DNA from 4 places in the Bacillus sp. SSR7 genome. Region 1 is predicted to be linked to each of the others. Evidence: riboswitches for the same ligand, from Rfam matches in the RefSeq annotation. Region 1 holds a riboswitch; each other region holds the start of a gene.
The links. Region 1 has a riboswitch for magnesium ahead of AC0NJG_RS08010 (P-type ATPase actuator domain-containing protein). Riboswitches for the same ligand answer to the same signal wherever they lie in the genome.
Positions count from the first base shown of each region.

Region 1 (4,740 bases):
ATTTCATTACATAAATCGCCATTTACGTCATCTTATATCAATTTTACCTTGTCGAAATATTTATATATTTCAAGCTACATTCCATATACTTTCATCTACTAAAATTCTTTTTTTCAAAATAAAAAAGAAGGTGTCACCTAGTCAAACTTCGACTCATGCAACATCCTTCTTTTCAAACTATTTACAACATATTGATTAACATTTCAGGTCTTCCCCAATTCATTTCTTCACAAACGAATCGTAGTTTTTCTTCATCTATTGTGTGTAATCCTTCTTCTAGTGAACATGAAATAGGAACTTCACAATGAATTTGTGCTAATTGTAATGAAATATTTAAATTCTCTAAATCACTTTCAATCTTCGTACGTTGCGCTTTCGTTAATGATGCCACATTTTCTAGTACAGTTGCTACTGTACCATGTTCTTGTATAAGCTTATATGCTGTTTTTTCACCAATACCTTTTACACCTGGATAATTATCACTTGTATCTCCCATAAAAGCTTTCGCATGAACAATTTGCCAAGGTTCTACACCTTTTTCTTCCATAATTTTCTCCGGTGTGTAATACTCGTAATTTCCAATTCCTTTACGCAAAAGCATAACTGTAACGTTCTTATCAACAAGCTGAAGTAAATCCGTATCACCTGTTAAAATATAAACTTCCGCTTCATTGCAATATTGTTTTGCCAGTGTACCGATACAATCATCGGCTTCATACCCTTTCATACCGATAACTGGAACAGATAATTTTGCAGTCATTTCTTGCACTAGATCAAATTGTGGAATTAATTCTTCAGGCGGCGCTGCACGATTCGCTTTATAATTTGAGAACGATTCTGTTCTAAATGTTGTACTTCCCATATCCCAGCATGTTACGATGTGTGTCGGTTCAATTGCTTGCATTGCCGTTAATAAATGTTTCATATAACCATGAATCCCGTTTGTAGGGGTACCATCTTGTCGTTTCATAAACTGCCCGTAGACACTTGTTGCATAAAAAGCACGAAATAATAGTGCCATACCATCAACTAATAATACTTTTTTCATAATTCCTCTCCTACCAAAAAAATAATAACCTCACGTCATCACGTAAGGTTATATAAATAGATTACCATTCTACGTTTTTCAACTTTGTCTATTATACATTGTTTTTGTATATTTAGCATCATTTACGCATTAAGACGTTCTACTACAACAAGTATGAAGAATCCCTGTATACGTATTTTTCCCAGTTGAAACTACTACAGCTTTTGCATTTCCACTAACAATATACGTCCCTTTGAAACATACATTTTCAAGTTCAAGTGGATTATAGTCTTTCATTCTTTTCAAAGGAATAAATCGTTTGCGTTCAAGATGATAGCAACTTTCAAATTTCTCAATACTCGCATCGTTTCCTGTTATCACAGATTCATTTACTAATAGATCATTTGCATAAATGATACGTACATCTGCTGGTACTGTATCACCTTCTGAAAGGAAAATCATATCTCCAGGAACAAGCTCTTGTACTGGCAAATCCATCATTTTTAATTCACCGTTTAAACCTGTTACACTAGAACATTCTACTCGAGACACAGTAATCTTCTCACATTGTAATCCATCTCTCACATTTTGTTTTGAAAAACCTGGGATCATTCCACCTAGCTTCATCATCACTTCCGCAATACGAGCTCTTTTTGAAGTTAATTCATTTCGGCCGTATACTTGAATACGTTTTTGTGCCTCTTTCATAGATAATCCATCTCTTGTTGTTTTAAAATACGCAAATACAGATTTTACATCTCTCGTTGCGATTTCAATTAATAAATCTTTATTTTTTTGAAGCAATGTTTGTTCTTTCATTGATTTTTTACTTAATTTATATGACGTGTTACCCACAGTTTTGTTTGCATATAACATATTATCGTCTCCTCCTTTAGAACATAGGAAGAAACGCTTTGTTTCTCAATTTATCCACTTTACTGTGAAAGTGTCTAGCGCTTAAACATACATATAAACGCTACATGATGATAAATATAAAGGGAGGAACAAGTCGTTTCCTGCCTACATCATATATTTTTGATTTGAAGTATATGGGTAACGGAACCGAGTCAGAATTTGACATGCTCCTCACCTCCTCGTTTCATTTTATAGTTTATACTATGAAATTACTCATAGCTTTGTAACAAAAAGACCTTTACTCCGAAAAGAGTAAAGGCCATGACATACACAAATAAACGATTCCTAATACAATTAGAAATCTACGGACCTCTCCCTCGCCGAGTTTTAGCACTGTATAGCATAGGTACATTACCAGCTACGTTAAGAAAAACCTTAATTCGATCATTCCTGTTGACCCATTGGCGTCTCTCGACATTTTTGGGCAGTAGCATTTCTCTATACAGGAGCCTCACCTAACAGAGACTTATTTTTATTACATAGAAAATGTTACTCTTATTTAAAATAGATGTCAACAGTAGCCTACATTTTTTTCGAAAGGTATAACAAACTAACCTAGATATAATAAAGACAGAAAGTGCTATATTTATTACGGAAACTTCACAGGTGAATCCAGATAACATGGATATATGTATACAACAAAAAAACCTTACGTATAAAACGTAAGGTTTTTATATAGCCCCACATATGCCGTTCTCTCTAGATGTCCATAAACCTGCTCTCACAGGTGGATGCTCTCACAAATGTTTGTAACTTCCTTCTTAAAAAGATGGCATGTTAGCTACATTTAAATATTGAACTTCCATATTAAACTTATTGGTTTAAGACATACATAAGCTACGTACACCGTAGGAATTTTATATAATGTTAGTTGAAATAAGACCCCCGCACGTGCCGCTCCTCGTAAATGTCCAAAAACCCGCTACTCGCAGGTGGATGCCCTCACAGTTACCGTACATCTTCCTCCACAAGGAAGGCTTGATGATGGTCGCTAAATATTGAGCTTCCGTATAACTAACATCGGTTTTAGACATAAATAAGTTACGTACACCGCAGGATGTATTATTTACTTGTCGTAATATTATCACATTGTTTCCAATGTGTAAAATACAAAGTTTTTTGAGCAATCTCTTGCTTGTGACCTTATTTTAATACAAATTATTTTTGCATGCAAGTGATTAATCTTCTTCTTTTGCAATTTGATTTTCTGGATAAGAAATCCAATCACTCCAGCTACCTGCATACAATTTAACATTTTGGAATCCAGCTAATTTCAATGCAACGATATTTGGACATGCTGTAACACCAGAACCACAATATACAATTGTTTCCTTATCTTTCGAAAGATTTTGGAATCGTTCTTGTTGCCCAGCTTCATTCTTAAATTGCCCTGATTGCAGCATTCCATCCTTCCAAAAATAATTTACTGCCGTTGGGATATGCCCTGCTTTTGGATCAACAAGTTCCTCTGCACCAGCATAACGTTTTGGCTCTCTGGAATCAATTAATGCAACATCTGTACCTGCATGAATATTCTCTCTCACCGTTTCCATCGTTACAAGCATATGATCTTGTATATTTGCTTTGAATGTCTTTCGTATAACAACAGGAATTTCCGGTGTTACCGGTAGTCCATTCTCTTTCCATGCAGGAAATCCGCCATCTAATATATATACTTTCTCATGTCCTACATAATTTAGTAACCACCAGAAACGAGAAGCATTTGCACCCGCTTGACTGTCATATGCAACTACTGTCGTGTGTTCATCAATACCAGCGCGCGAAAGCTTGTCCGCAAACTCCTCAATATTTGGCAACGGATGACGACCACCATGTTCTGTTACAGGACTTGATAAATCTAAATTCAAATCAAAATATAATGCATGAGGAATATGTTCTTCCTCATACTTTTCTCTACCCCAATTAGGATTCGCTAAATCAAAACGACAATCGATTATACGGACGTTCTCATCTTCTATATGCTCACGTAACCATTCGACTGTAACTATCATCTTTAACGACCTTCTTTCTCTTTCAAACGACTTACATACTCCATAACCATTTCTTTTGTAACATATTTACGCTGCAAGGTAACACCATTTTTTGCAAGAGCGTTAATTTGCTTCGTTACAGCATTAATGACATCAACCGAAAATTCTTTCCCATTTGACGCAAGAGATACAGCAGCTTCAATAGCTGCTTCACGCTGCGCATCTAATTGTAAACATGCTTTTACACTTTCATTTTGTTTACGAGAATGTGCTGTAATTGCTTTATGTACTTCCATCTTCTCTTCCCCCTAAATAAGTTATACGTTCTCATTCAATTCCATTGCAAGCCGAATCATATCACGACATACAATCCCATTTTCAATAATCTCTTCTTCATAATGCTTCGAAAAGTAATCAAAATCAATAGAAAAAATACGAAATCCACATTTTTGATAGAAAGCAAGTTGTGAAACACTTGAATTGCCTGTACCAACTTCAAGTTTTGACATACCATATCCTTTAGCAGTTGCTATAGCATGACTTAATAGCTTCTTTCCAATTCCTTTTCCTTGCAAATGCTCTACAACCGCAATATTCATAATTTCCATCGTCTTCGGCCTTGTTTCCAAAATCACATATACACCGATTACATTATCTTCTTGCTTAGCTACATATGTTATCCCTCTTTGTACATATGCACCAATTTGCTGTTCACTTGGATCAGCAAGTAGTAATAAAGACTTCGGTATAGCTTCTTTTGAAATACGTTCTATTACAACAGTCATAAAAAATTCCCCCTTCTCTATT
Region 1 is NZ_JBVVXV010000003.1:143,880-148,619, forward strand. It holds gene AC0NJG_RS08005 (5'-3' exonuclease) at 182-1,048, opposite strand; gene AC0NJG_RS08010 (P-type ATPase actuator domain-containing protein) at 1,178-1,903, opposite strand; M-box (ykoK) riboswitch at 2,247-2,412, opposite strand; RNA gene ssrS (6S RNA) at 2,617-2,800, opposite strand; RNA gene ssrS (6S RNA) at 2,822-3,004, opposite strand; gene AC0NJG_RS08025 (sulfurtransferase) at 3,121-3,954, opposite strand; gene AC0NJG_RS08030 (YpbS family protein) at 3,957-4,229, opposite strand; gene AC0NJG_RS08035 (GNAT family N-acetyltransferase) at 4,251-4,718, opposite strand.

Region 2 (4,740 bases), on a different contig from region 1:
AATATCTCTTCATCTGCTGCTAGTAATAACTCATGTATGGAAACGATTCCCTCAAGATAACCATGACTATCAAGAACATAACTATAAGATATTGATTCTACATTTTCAGAATGTTCCCTAATGTACTTCAATGTCATTTTTACTGACCAATTTCCTCTAACTGCAACAAAATCACTTGTGACAAGACTTCCTGCCGTTTCAGGTTTGAAATTCATCAATTTTTTTACGTTATGTTTTGTAATTTTGTCTAGATACGCCATTAATTTAGCTTGTTTTTCAGGATGAACCGCTAGAAGTAAATCTACTAATTCATCAATCGGTTGTAAATTTAGTAACTTTTTAGCTTTGTTTTCAGATAAGTGAATTAAGATATTATATTTTTCTTCTGCACTCATATATTGAAGAATTTTAGAGCTTTTTAATACGGGAATCGTATTTAGCAATATGATTTGATCTTCAATTGAAAATCTTTTTACTTCTTGTGCAACATCATACGACGGAAGACGTAAAACTTTCTCTGCATCCAAATTATTTTTGGTTACAAGTAATTCTTTTAATAATTTCTTCATGTTAACTCCTCCTCATATTGCTAAGGGAGACTCTAGAGTTTCATGAGTGGTTTTGTTTTATTTTATCTGTCTTAAATTTTTTATTAAGCAATAATAGTTACATTGCAATCAATTCATTAGTTAGAATTACCTCCTTTTTGAATATAGACAAGATAAAAATAAATAAAATTAAACAGAAAAACCTTTACTCAAAAAGGAGTAAAGGTTTTTTCACAATACAAATAAATGATTATTAAGACCGCCCTGCCAAAATCACAGAGGTGCCTTTCTATCAAATCGTATACCACTCCCTCGTTGAGTTTTAGCACTGTATAGCATAGGTTTTTATAACCAGCTACATTAAGAAGGGCCTTAATCCGACCGTTCCTGTTGACCCATTGGCGTCTCTCGACATTTTTGGGCAGCAGCGTTTCTCTATACAGGAGCCTCACCTAACAAAGTTTATTGAATTACTTCAAAATTTAAACCAGAATTTAATATTTGTCAACTGACTTTCAATTCCATTCATAAAAAAATCTTTTATAGAAAATTAAATTATATTTTCTTATAAATTTAAAATTCCCCTTAAAAACATAGAATTCAAATAGATTTAATTCGAAGAAGCGTTATAAAACATATGAAACTTATTGTTTTTAATCAAATTCCAATTGTATAACAAAAGATAAATAATTAGTCATTCTTTATATCAAAAGAACATTCTAAAAAAATCTTCTTTTATAATTAAAATCTTCTTTACTGTTTATCAAATTTATGTGGTTAAACTACTTAATCAAACGATACACTACAAGTCAAAAATATGTACTTATACGGAATGATTACATACATTTTCTCTTATCATTTCTCAAAGGACTATAAAGCAATAAAATAAATAAAATTAGCAATACGGTTGCTTGACAAGCAAAAAAAATATATTTATGCTTGCTACACGAAACAAACACATAAAATTTATATTGCTTAACCTGTTAGGTGAGGCTCCTATGCAAACACAGGCTATTGCCCAAAAATGTCGAAAGACGCCAATGGGTAGAACAGGAATTGTCGGATTAAGGCTCTTCTTAAGATAGCTAAGTAATGAATTTTCATTACTTTACGTTGTATAGTGCCAAAGCTCTACTAGGGGGAGAAAAGCCTTATTTAGTCATGCCATTTTGAATCCCTCTAGTTACATACTAGGGGGATTTTTGCGTAAAAAAACAGGGAGTAAGCGATAGAATCTTCCCAAACAAAAGTCATATTTAATAATTGACGAGAACAAGATTCTATTCATTAGCAAATGGAATATTATGTTTTGTTTTAAATCAGGAGGATATTAAAATGAAAAAAATATTAAAACTCGATTATCTATTGCTCCTTCCTCTATTCATAACTTGTACTTTAGGTATTATCATGATGTATAGCGCGAGCTCCATTGTCGCTGTCCAACATTACGGTTATAACAGTAGACATTTTGTTGATTCTCAATTAACAAAGCTACTTTTAGGAACAATAGGGTTAATAGTTTGTGCTTTACTCCCATATGAAATATGGAAAAAACGAATAGTCTCAATCTGTATTATGGTTGGGGGGACTTTTTTATTAATTATGGTTTTATGGAAAGGAAAAGTGGTGAATAATGCTCAATCATGGATCTTTGGAATACAGCCAGCTGAATTTCTTAAATTAGGAACAATCCTTGTAACAGCCCGTTTTTTTGCATTGCGACAAGAACAAGCTAAAAATAACTGGAGTGGTATCGGAAAACTTTTATTTTTTTTAGCTACAATTTTTTTTCTTATCTTTAAACAACCAAATTTAGGATCTGCACTTTTAATATTAGGTATAGGTTTTAGCATATTTCTTTGTTCAGGAATAAATATAAATCTACTAATCAAAAGAACTACCATCGGTTCTATTTTATGGTTACCTATTTTATATTATTTGATTCAATATAGTTTATCAGAAGTTCAAAAGACACGTATTACTACGATTTTCAATCCCTTTCTTGATGCGCAAGGAAATGGATACCAGCTTGTAAACTCTTTTATTGCCATGGGCTCTGGAGGAATCATTGGTCGTGGATTTGGAAATAGCATACAAAAAACAGGTTATCTTCCAGAACCACACACTGATTTTATAATGGCAATAGTTTCTGAAGAACTAGGATTTATTGGTGTATTTATTCTATTGGTTGGAGTTTTGACTATAGTACTTCGCTCCTTAAAAATTGCACAATTATGTGTAGATCCATTCGGCAGTTTTATAGCAATTGGTATAGGATGTATGATTGGTATGCAATCAGTTGTAAATTTAGGTGGTATTACGGGACTATTTCCTCTTACAGGTACTCCATTTCCATTTGTAAGTTTTGGTGGAAGTTCTTTAATGGTGAATTTAATAGCAATAGGAATATTGCTTAATATCTCAATTTTCAATAAAATAAGATTTCTCCCTCAGGATATATAGCTAATATACTCATATTGTCTTATTAAATAAACCGGTTTAACAACCTTCGATTATATATTCTATACTGATTTTCTCCTAGAAATATTTAACTTATGAAGCAAGCGAACAGTTTTTAGTTTATCTTCCCTTTTTATTTAGCTAGGTATTGGGGTACCGCCCCATACCTATCAATCTATTGTATTAGTGTCACCCCATAACGATAAAAATACACTTAGTTGCCAGAAAATAAACCTAATTCTTATACAGCATGTACTGATTATTAAAGAAAAAATGCAATCGGGTCTATCGCTACATCAATAAAAATAATTCAAAATACCTTTCATTAATAACTAATGAAAGGTATTTTGAATTAATCATTATAGTTCATCTTCTTCAAATTTTTCACTTTTATACTTGCTATATCCATATGTACATAAGCCAAAACAAACTCCACCTATACTATTTATTGTACGATAGTTGATTAATAATTACATCTAGAGAAACATCCCTGATTATAACAGTGAGCTTTGGCTAGCTATTCAAGTCACATTATTTTACTCTCTTCGGTAAAGCTGAGCCTGAATGTTCAATTACTGGATGAACATGAACATTAATTTCAGCATTACTAAAATAATTTTCACCTTGATCCCAATTCTTACTTATTTTCTTCCATTCTTTATAATTATTCCGCTTATATACTTCTCCTAACGCTAATACATCCACCTTATATTTTTTTTGAACAAGCTTTATTGATTTTTGAATCCTTTGCTCCATCTCTTTTGAAATATCCTTCGTTAAGCGTTTTTCATTCATGAATTTTTTATGATCACTAAAATGCAACTCCGCCAAAGTACCTTCGAGAAATAGATGAATATCAAACTTAGGTTTTGTAGTATTTTTAGTAAACACCTTTATTTTTCTGTGTAGCTTATGAATTTCATATGTAATAAGCTGATTCTTTTTACGTATGGTAAAATAACCTCCTAATTTTTCACCAATTACAAAGTTCATTCCCACTGTCTGTTCTCCGTTTAACATTCCAACACATTTGTTATCCTTCCCGCGAAACAACGCAGCCCCATTCATTTCTATCCCTTGTTTTGTTGGCCTTAAGACAGGAAGTACAAAACTTCGTTTTGAAATTATCTTTTCCTGCACATCACCAATTCTTACTGCCTCAATCATTTGAGCATTTTTCGGAGGATGTTCAGCTAGCATATCAATATACTGTGCCGGTAAATTTTCTGGTTTTGCACTTTGTTTCAAGATAGCTTCTGCATTTTTTTCAGAAACAAATAGACGGATGTTTCTTCTCATTTCATGATCACGAATATATAGATCAAGCGTATTTTGTAAAACATTAGGATTCGTGAGTAATTTTTCAGAAAAAATGATTACTTGTATATGCGGAAAAAATAATTCGCGACTAATTTTTTTAGCGATAGTTCGTATTTGTTCAAGTACACTATCTGCTTTTGCACTCACGTTAATATAATTATTTCCTGCACCTTTTCCACCTTGCTGCGTTAACTTACTGGGAAGTACCATCTGATACGTCCCTTTCATAATTGGATTTGATTTCGTTTCCTTAACAATATCGTAAGCCGCACCTACTACAAATCCTCTTTCTTCTATCTCCGCTAACTCAGAGCAACCGCTGATAGCCCCAGCTATAAGGCCAATTGCTATAATTTTAAGAAGACATTTCATTTCTACCATTCCTTTATTTTAGCTTATATACAATCAAAAC
Region 2 is NZ_JBVVXV010000016.1:85,828-90,567, forward strand. It holds gene mgtE (magnesium transporter) at 1-569, opposite strand, end outside; M-box (ykoK) riboswitch at 850-1,015, opposite strand; M-box (ykoK) riboswitch at 1,521-1,697, shown strand; gene AC0NJG_RS23065 (FtsW/RodA/SpoVE family cell cycle protein) at 1,884-3,011, shown strand; gene AC0NJG_RS23070 (Ger(x)C family spore germination protein) at 3,540-4,700, opposite strand.
Region 2: linked by a shared signal. The riboswitch ahead of AC0NJG_RS23065 (FtsW/RodA/SpoVE family cell cycle protein) and the one ahead of AC0NJG_RS08010 (P-type ATPase actuator domain-containing protein) in region 1 are both predicted to bind magnesium.

Region 3 (4,740 bases), on a different contig from region 1:
CAAATACAGTTGTTTCTTCGGCTAATTTTGCTAATGCTTTATCAGGTAAAGAATCAATTTCGTAACCAAGGACAGGCTCACCGATATTTAATCCAACTTCTTTGCAAACTTTTCTTGTCACGATTTCGTTATCGCCAGTTAAAATTTTCACTTGTACTCCATGCTTCTGTAATGCTTGAATGGCAGTAGCGGCAGATGGTTTCGGTGGATCTAAAAAGCCAATATATCCAGCGAGAATCATATCATTTTCATCTTGTACCGCGTACTCTGTATCATGTATTGGTCTATCTTTTTTATAAGCTACAGCAATAACACGCATACCTTCACTATTTAATGTCTCACTTAGTTGTTTTACATTTACGCGCATGTCATCGGTAAGAGAAACAACTTTGCCATCTACTTCAGTGTAGTTACAAATAGATAAAATTTCTTCTACTGCCCCTTTACAAACCATTGTATGTTCACCTGAAATATCTTTCACGATGACAGACATACGCCGGCGAGCAAAATCAAATGGAATTTCATCTAGTTTTTGAAAAACGGATGGATCAAATTTTTGATTTTCTTCTGTATGTTTTATAACGGCTTTATCTATTAAATTTTTCAATCCTGTTTGATAGAAGCTATTTAAATAGGCAAATTGTAATACACGATTACATGTATTACCATTAGGATCTAAGTGCCGAACAAGTACAACTTTATCTTCTGTTAAAGTTCCTGTTTTATCGGTACAAAGAATGTTCATAGCACCTAAGTTTTGAATAGAATTCAGCTGTTTTACAATTACTTTCTGTTTAGACATGTTAACGGCACCTTTAGCTAAATTAGCAGTCACAATCATTGGTAACATTTCAGGTGTTAGACCAACTGCGATTGCAATAGCGAAGAAGAAAGCTTCTTGCCAATCCCCTTTTGTGAATCCGTTAATGAGAAGAACGATAGGTGCCATAATAAGCATGAATGTAATTAAGAGCCAGCTTACTTTGTTTACACCTTTATCAAAGCTTGTTTCTACGCGTTTACCGATTACTTTTTTTGCTAAAGAGCCGAAATACGTATCAGTACTTGTGGAGACGACAACAGCTTTTGCGCTACCACTTACAATATTTGTCCCCATGAAGCAAAGATTTTCCATATCGAGTGGATTGTAATTTTTTTTCGTGCTTTTCGGTAATAGATGTTTATTTTCTGTATGATAGCAGTTTTCGTACTTTTCTACAGGTAGTGCTTCCCCCGTTAAAGAAGACTGATTTACAAATAAATCTTTAGCCGATAAAATACGCACATCAGCTGGAACAATGTCTCCGGCTGAAAGTGAGATAATATCGCCAGGTACAAGTTCCTCAATTGGAATTTCCGTTGTATCGGTTTGCTTTAAAATCTTTACATTTTTTGTTTCGTGTACAAATCTATCTATTCTAAAGACACTCGCCGTTGTTCGAACCATAGCCTTTAACTGATCCGCAGCTTTTTGAGAACGAAATTCTTGTAAAAAGCGAATCGTTGCACTTAGCATTACCATTACAGATACGACAATAGTTCCTTGTATGTCATCTGTGAAAAAAGAAAGTGCGCCGAGAGCTAATAAAACAAAAATAAATGGATTTTTAAATGCCAGCAGAAATTGAATGTACCACGGTGATGTTTTATTATGAGCTACTTCATTAAGGCCATATAAAGAAAGTCTACGAGACGCTTCTTCTTTAGAGAGTCCATTTTCTGTTGTTTCTAAAAGTTGTAACGCTTTGTTTGCATCCTGCGTTGCGGCTTCCACTAATAATTTGTTATTTGTTTTCATACAATCTTGATCGTATGAATGTTTCGTTTCTTGTCTTTGTAAATTTAACATCGGTAGTTCCTCCTTTTTCATGGAGGAGGAAACAAGCTGTTACTCGACTATTTAAAATTAGGAGGAACAGTTTCTTTCTTACCTCCATGATGAAATATTAACGTAAAACATATGGGTATCTGGGCCGAATCATCAATTGCCAACTGTTCCTCACCTCCGTACAATTTAGTAGTTTCTGAATATGCTATGTTTGTTTCATAGTAAGGTGCATAATACGTAAAAAGACCTTTACTCAAAACGAGTAAAGGTCTGAATTCGCAGTTAAAAGAGTCCACAACAAAGACTGTTAGTAAATATAGATCAAAACAGTTTTGTGTATGACAAAATATACGCACCTCTCCCTCGTTGAGTTTTAGCACTGTATAGCATAGGTACTGAAACCAGCTACGTTAAAAAAGGCCTTCATTCCGACCTTTCCTGTTGACCCATTGGCGTCTCTCGACATTTTTGGGCAGCAGCGTTTCTCTATACAGGAGCCTCACCTAACAGAGACCATATTCAATTACAATTTGAATGTTAGCACTGTAAATTTATAGTGTCAATATCTTTTTTTGAAAAATCAAATAGGTTTATGATGGCTATATAGTAGGAAATAAGCGGAGTTTTTTTGAAATAAGGTTGGAAAATAAATATTGTAATGAACATAAACAAAAAGCACTGATCACAGTGCTTTTTGTTATAGATTATGAGATTGTAGCATTTTCAAAAATAACAATCTCTGAACTGTTTGCAGTTGAAACGCGTTGTGCATAATATGTTAAAGCTGAAGAAATATATGTTGGTAACGAATCATTTGTATGTGTTGTTGTATATTCATGGATTAACTCTTTCAAAGTCGTCCATTCTAATTGTGCTGGGTGATCAGACACGAAAGAACTTACCCAGCGATCAAATGAAGATGAAAAATCAGTTTGTAAACGAAATGCTTCTTTCATAATAAAACGCTCCCTTAAAATGTAGTATAATCATTTTAACATAAAACACGAACGATATCTAAATTTTTTGAGTATAACGTTCGTGATATATAGTTGTCTAGATGATTGGTTGTGTAAATTCGATTTGCCATTTGAAATAACATTCCGTAAGATGAAAGGTAGATTATATAAAGAGCTGGAGGAAAGAAAGTGGAATTTGTATTTTTAGGAACTGGTGCAGGTGTTCCTTCGAAAGGAAGGAACGTTTCAGCAATTGCTTTGCAATTGTTAGAAGAACGAGGACAAACTTGGTTATTTGATTGTGGCGAGGCGACGCAACATCAAATATTACATACATCAGTACGTCCACGCCGCATTGAAAAAATATTTATTACGCATTTACATGGTGATCATATTTTTGGATTGCCTGGTTTATTAGGAAGCCGTTCGTTTCAAGGAGGGACTACACCTTTAACAGTGTATGGACCAAAAGGAATTAAACAATTTATTGAAGTAGCATTATCAGTAAGTACGACACATGTAAAATACCCACTTGAAATTGTTGAGATAACAGAAGAAGGTACTGTGTTTGAAGATAATGAATTTCATGTGGAAACGAAAAGATTGTCACACGGTATTGAATGTTTTGGGTATCGTATTATAGAGAAAGATATACAAGGCGCCCTTTTAGTCGATAAATTGCTGGAGATGGGTGTGAAACCAGGTCCACTCTTTAAGCGTTTAAAAGATGGAGAAGTGGTTGAATTGGAAAATGGTACGATACTAAACGGACAAGATTTTATCGGCCCACCTCAAAAAGGAAGAATTATTACCATTTTAGGTGATACAAGATTTTGTGAAGCGAGTAGAGAGCTGGCACAAGACGCTGACGTACTAGTTCATGAAGCAACTTTTGCGGCAGAAGATGAACAACAAGCGTATGATTATTTTCATTCCACATCTAAGCAAGCTGCGAGTATTGCACTTCAGGCAAATGCAAAACGATTAATATTGACTCATATTAGTTCTCGTTATCAAGGGGATACGTATAAGGAATTATTGAAAGAGGCAAGAGAGCTATTTTCTAATACAGAAATAGCAACGGATTTAAAATCATTTCCAGTAGAAAGATAATAATGATATGAAAAAATGGCGACGAGAGGTTGCCATTTTTTTTTTCTAAAAAAAATAAAATAAAACTGTTATCATTTCATGCTTATATTAGATGAAACAGAAATTTTTAATGATGTGAAGATATAGGATAAAAATACATAGTATCGATTATTTAGAAAAACTGTTATATAAGTCAGACGACATACGAATGATACAAATAGCAAAAAAGGAATTTTATTCAGAACTTTTAAAATTCATTAAAAGTAAGCGTTTTATTAAAAACAAGTTATAATGAGGGCAGATTATAATTTATCCCAATTTAATGGGCAGTAAGACTCTACCTCAAAATTCGCGAATGCGAGGAATTTAGGCGAGAGATAACTGCTCGTAAAAGCACGATTGTTGTGGGCTAATAATTATTGGGAATGGACAAAACTCCCACTGATTATAGTTTCACTTGTTTATGCTATCCTTGTAAGTGGTTCTGTGTTAAACTTTGGATTGCTACCAGACTTTATTGTGGATTAGCTTATATTATTTTTAAATGAAGGTAATGCTAAGTTTCTTATTTCATATGACAACTAGTATTATTTCAGGATAGATTGTTTCATTGTTATTCAAAAACGATCCAATTCGTAGTACAACTGGAAAAGCAACCAATTCGGTAGCTTAATAGAATAGTAAAAAATTTTTTCATAGAGGTTTAGGGGGAGTTATGATGAAGTATCGCTCAGTATTTGATATTATCGGTCCAGTTATGATTGGTCCATCAAGTTCACATACAGCAGGCGCAGCAAGAATGGGGCAAGTTGCTCGCCAGCTGTTTCGTCATGAACCAGAAAGAGTAAGCATTTCATTATATGG
Region 3 is NZ_JBVVXV010000002.1:341,711-346,450, forward strand. It holds gene mgtA (magnesium-translocating P-type ATPase) at 1-1,849, opposite strand, end outside; M-box (ykoK) riboswitch at 2,179-2,346, opposite strand; gene AC0NJG_RS05850 (DUF3932 family protein) at 2,533-2,784, opposite strand; gene rnz (ribonuclease Z) at 2,974-3,897, shown strand; partial or broken gene AC0NJG_RS05860 (hypothetical protein) at 4,276-4,515, shown strand; gene sdaAB (L-serine ammonia-lyase, iron-sulfur-dependent subunit beta) at 4,595-4,740, shown strand, end outside.
Region 3: linked by a shared signal. The riboswitch ahead of mgtA (magnesium-translocating P-type ATPase) and the one ahead of AC0NJG_RS08010 (P-type ATPase actuator domain-containing protein) in region 1 are both predicted to bind magnesium.

Region 4 (4,740 bases), on a different contig from region 1:
TGTATGATTTTACATGCAAAATTGCATTTAAGGTTGACTATTTTATAAAGGTGTAACTATAATGGTTACAGTTGTGCGACTGAATGAATAAAATTGTCGGTATGAATTAGTTGTATTAACGGTGTATAAACAAGTATTAAATAATGAATGGAGTTGAAAATACAGTCCTACATATAAAACGGTTTGATAAAAAGAAGTTAGGTAATATACATTTTTTTATAATTATATATTGATAAGAAGAGGTGCACGTTTTGAAAATTTTTAAGGGAATTCTAGTTTCTTCAATTGCATTAACAGCATTTAATGGAATAGGCGGTATACTTCCAAGTGAAAAATCAGAAGTTGCCTACGCAGCTACTTACAATTATTCAAATAAGCAATTGAATTCTACTGTACATAAGCAAGCTACTAAACAATTAATTTTAAAATTTAAAAATGAAGCGAATTTACCATATCAGGATGGAATAGAAAAATTCATTAAAGAAGAAAAACAAGATCCTGAATTCATTGGAATTTTAGCTGAATATCCAAATGTAACTATAAATCGACTTTTTAATTCTTTAAATCCTAAAGAAATTAAAAATCTAGGTAAAGAAATAAAAGATTCCAATCATATTTCTTCTAATTTGCTAAACTACTATATTGTAGAAATGCAAGATGATATTGATGTACAAGCATTACTTACAAAAATTGAAAAATCATCTCTTGTTGAAACGGCGTATTTACAGGAAGAAGAGGCGCCACCAGAAGAGCGTTTACCAAATTTATCTGTTAATCCATATGATGAGCCTAGACTTACAAGACAAGGTTACCTTGAACCAGCACCATTAGGAATTAATGCACCTTATGCCTGGAGCATAAAAGGTGGGGATGGAAAAGGAACTACTTTTGTAGACATGGAGTATGGCTGGTTATTTAGTCATGAGGATTTAGTGAATCAAAAGATTGAATTGATATCCGGACAGAATAAGAGTGAACACCATGATCATGGTACCTCAGTCTTAGGGATTGTTTCGGCAGAGGATAATAACATAGGTGGAATTGGGATTGCACCGAAAGCTAAAGTAAAGGTTGTATCTCAGATTAGGGATAACGGAAATTATAATACAGCTGATGCTATCTTAAGTGCAGTTAACAATATGCAAGCTGGAGATATCCTTTTATTAGAAGCCCAGGCTACTTATGATGGATATGGAGATAAGAACTATCTTCCTGTAGAAGTAAAACCGGATATATTTGATGCAATTCGTCTGGGAACAAATAAGGGTATTATTATTATTGAAGCAGGTGCAAACGGCGGAAACGATTTAGATCAATTTAGAGACCGTAATGGTAAACAAGTTCTAAATCGTAATAGTCCTGATTTTAAAGATTCAGGGGCAATTATGGTTGGGGCAGCTTCTGCAAGGGTTCCTCATAAACGTTCATATTTCTCTAATTATGGTAGTAGGGTGGATGTGTATGGATGGGGGAATGCAGTAGATACAACAGATGCTAAACCAAGTGAATTTACAACAAATCTATATACTTCTAGCTTTAGTGGAACATCTAGCGCATCACCTATTATTGCTGGTGCTGCTGCATCAATTCAAGGAATTGCAAAAAATAATCAGGGAAAAGTATTTACACCAAGCCAGCTTAGGGATATTTTAAGTGATTCTAGTACTGGAACGAAATCTAACGATCCAACCTCTGATAAAATTGGTGTTTTACCTGACTTAAAAGCCATATTATCTAAACTTGGTTTTTCACCAAACTTAGGTAATAATTCTTCCATTGTATTTCCTGAAGAGCAAGAAATAAATAAAGGGAATCAAGGTTCTACTATTACGTTCCCGAAAGAGGATTCCAATAATAGTGAAGGGAACTCTAACTTTATTTTCCCAGAATAATGGTATAAAGGATTCTTATATAACTAGTTGTATATAATACTAGTGAGAAAGGCACTTATGCGTATTAGCATAAGTGCCTTTCAGTTGTACTTTTAATCATAAGATAAGGAAAGTACTCCAGTGGATATTTTTAGTGTAGAGATGTGTCTTATATCAAGAATTAAACAACTATCAGTGTAGCCACATTCTAAATTTAGAACTAGGACACTCCTTCAATTGCAGACATAAAGGGAATTTTTGGTAATGACGCAGTCCAATCAACTGCATATACAATTAATTTTCATTTGATTTTTAATCTTCGCCATTTGAAATAAAATATATTAAAAAATTCTTATTTCTTTGTAATTTCTGTTTTAAAGCGTTCAAAATTCGTTGAACGCTTTCTTTATTAGGTTGTGAATTGTATATTCAATCTATTTTCCAAATGAATAGCATCAGCTTGGTCTTGGTAATCCTGTTCTGTAAATGTGGTGGGAATATCCAAAAACTTTTCAACGGTATCTAATGTACTGTCTATACTACCAAATGCATGTGAAATTTTATCTTCTATTGCTTTTATTGTTAGATATACTTGAGTTTCACGTGGAATACTCAACAAATTTATAGTTATATCCTCCTTCTCTTGTTTCATAATTATTATTATATATTGATTTCCAATAATAAAGAGCCAGGACAGGTGTAATAAAAAAGGAAATTAATTTAATATTTCATAGAATTTAATGCGTGAATTGTGAGGTTTTTTGTATAAATATAAAACTGTATACAGAAATTTATATCTATGGTTTGGGAATATTATAATATAAAAAATTGAAAAAATAAGTTCTGTTATTACTTGACAAGTTCAAAAATAGTAGATATGCTTTAACACGAAACGAACAAAAAATTTGAAATATTTATGACCTGTTAGGTGAGGCTCCTATACAAACACAGGCTATTGCCCAAAAATATCGAAAGATGCCAATGGGTAGAACAGGAATTGTCGGATTAAGGCTCTTCTTAAGATAGCTAAGTGATGAATAATAATTCATCCTTTACGTTGTATAGTGCCAAAACTCAACTAGGGGGAATGAGCTTTATTTAGCTATGTCTTTTTTAGCAACCTCCTTTAGTTGAATTACTAAGGGAGGTTTTTTATATGCAAAATTTTATTTGTAATAAATCTTTTATAAAAGGGGGGAAGACTAATGATTGATGATATTGATCCCATATTTATTAAGAAATTAGTTTTCCTAGAAGTGGGAAAATGATACCAAGTACCACTGTCCTTAAGGAGGAATTACGATGAAAAAATGCTTACAACAATTATTAGCAACAAAAGATACACACTTAGTGCAAGAGCTTATAAAAACTCAATCCTATGATATTGCAATGGAAATGAAAGAACTTCATCATAAAGATCAGATATCTTTAATGAAATATTTTCCTGCTGAAAAAGGTGCGAAAATTCTTAGTTACCTTACTCCAGAGGAGCAATATAATATTTACACCAACGTGCCTATGGATAAAGGAGAAGAGCTATTAGCTAGGCAATCTATTGATGACCTTGTTGATGTAATTCTTTCAATTCATCGACTTCAGGCTGAAAAACTGATACAACTTTTATCTAAAGAATCTCAAAATAGAATTAGAAGTCTGTTGGTTTTTCAATCTGGAACAGCGGGCAGTTTAATGACCATTGACTATATTGCTGCCAGGGAAAATTGGAAAGTGAAAGATACGCTGTCGCATATTAGGAAAATTGGCGCAGGGGTAGAATCAATTTCGTATATTTATGTTCTTGATACACGTGGTCAGCTAAATGGAATTGTTTCAATTCGTGAATTATTGCTAGCTACAGATGATAAAACTTTATCATCAATCATGGCATCGAATGTTATTTCAGTTTCAGTGGACTTAGACCAACAGGAAGCTGTACAAAAACTAATGGATTATGATTTATCCGCTATACCTGTAACAACGATGGATAATCGGATGATAGGTATCATAACCTTCGATGATGCAATGGATGTTTTCGAAGAAGAAGCAACTGAAGATATTCAAAAATTAGGAGGAAGCACCCCTTTAGATAAGCCGTATTTTGAAACCTCGATTTGGCAAATATACCGTAAACGTATAGGTTGGTTATTACTTCTATTTGTAGCAGAAGCATATACTGGTTCAGTACTGCGACATTATGAAGAAACTTTGACTCATGTAGTTGCACTGGCTTTTTTTATTCCCTTGTTAATTGGAACCGGAGGAAATACAGGTACACAGGTCGTAACTACATTGGTTCGAGCTGTAGCTCTAAATGAGGTGAAATTTAAAGATATATTTCGGGTTATAAAAAAAGAAGCATTAGTGGGTATTTTGCTGGGGATTACATTAGCTGTGGCGGCATTAATTCGTGCGTACACTTTAGGCGTAGGTACAGAAGTCGCACAGGTTGTAGCTATTACTGGATTGTTCATTGTTATTTGGTCGTCTATTGTTTCATCTGTATTACCCTTGATATTAAATAAGTTAAAGCTGGATCCAGCTGTTATCTCAGGTCCGTTCATTACGACATTAGTCGATGGAACGGGGTTAATTCTGTACTTTACCATTGCAAAAATGTTACTAGGCCTATAAGAAATTTATGTTAATTTTTTATACCTATGTTCGTTCCTGCAAAGTTTGTAGAAAAGCTTGTTGGAAGTATGGAGAAAGAGAGATTAGAAATACAAAAAGTATTTAAGTTACTGGATTATCTGTTGTTTTTTTTACTTATCATTACAATTGTATTTAGAATTTTGATGAAGTATAGTACTAGCTCAATTGTTGCAGTTAAAAATTATGGCTATAGTAGTGAACTCTGTTTTCGCTCTCA
Region 4 is NZ_JBVVXV010000014.1:37,704-42,443, reverse strand. It holds gene AC0NJG_RS21375 (S8 family peptidase) at 252-1,892, shown strand; gene AC0NJG_RS21370 (hypothetical protein) at 2,281-2,487, opposite strand; M-box (ykoK) riboswitch at 2,785-2,964, shown strand; gene mgtE (magnesium transporter) at 3,174-4,502, shown strand; partial or broken gene AC0NJG_RS21360 (cell division protein FtsW) at 4,592-4,740, shown strand, end outside.
Region 4: linked by a shared signal. The riboswitch ahead of mgtE (magnesium transporter) and the one ahead of AC0NJG_RS08010 (P-type ATPase actuator domain-containing protein) in region 1 are both predicted to bind magnesium.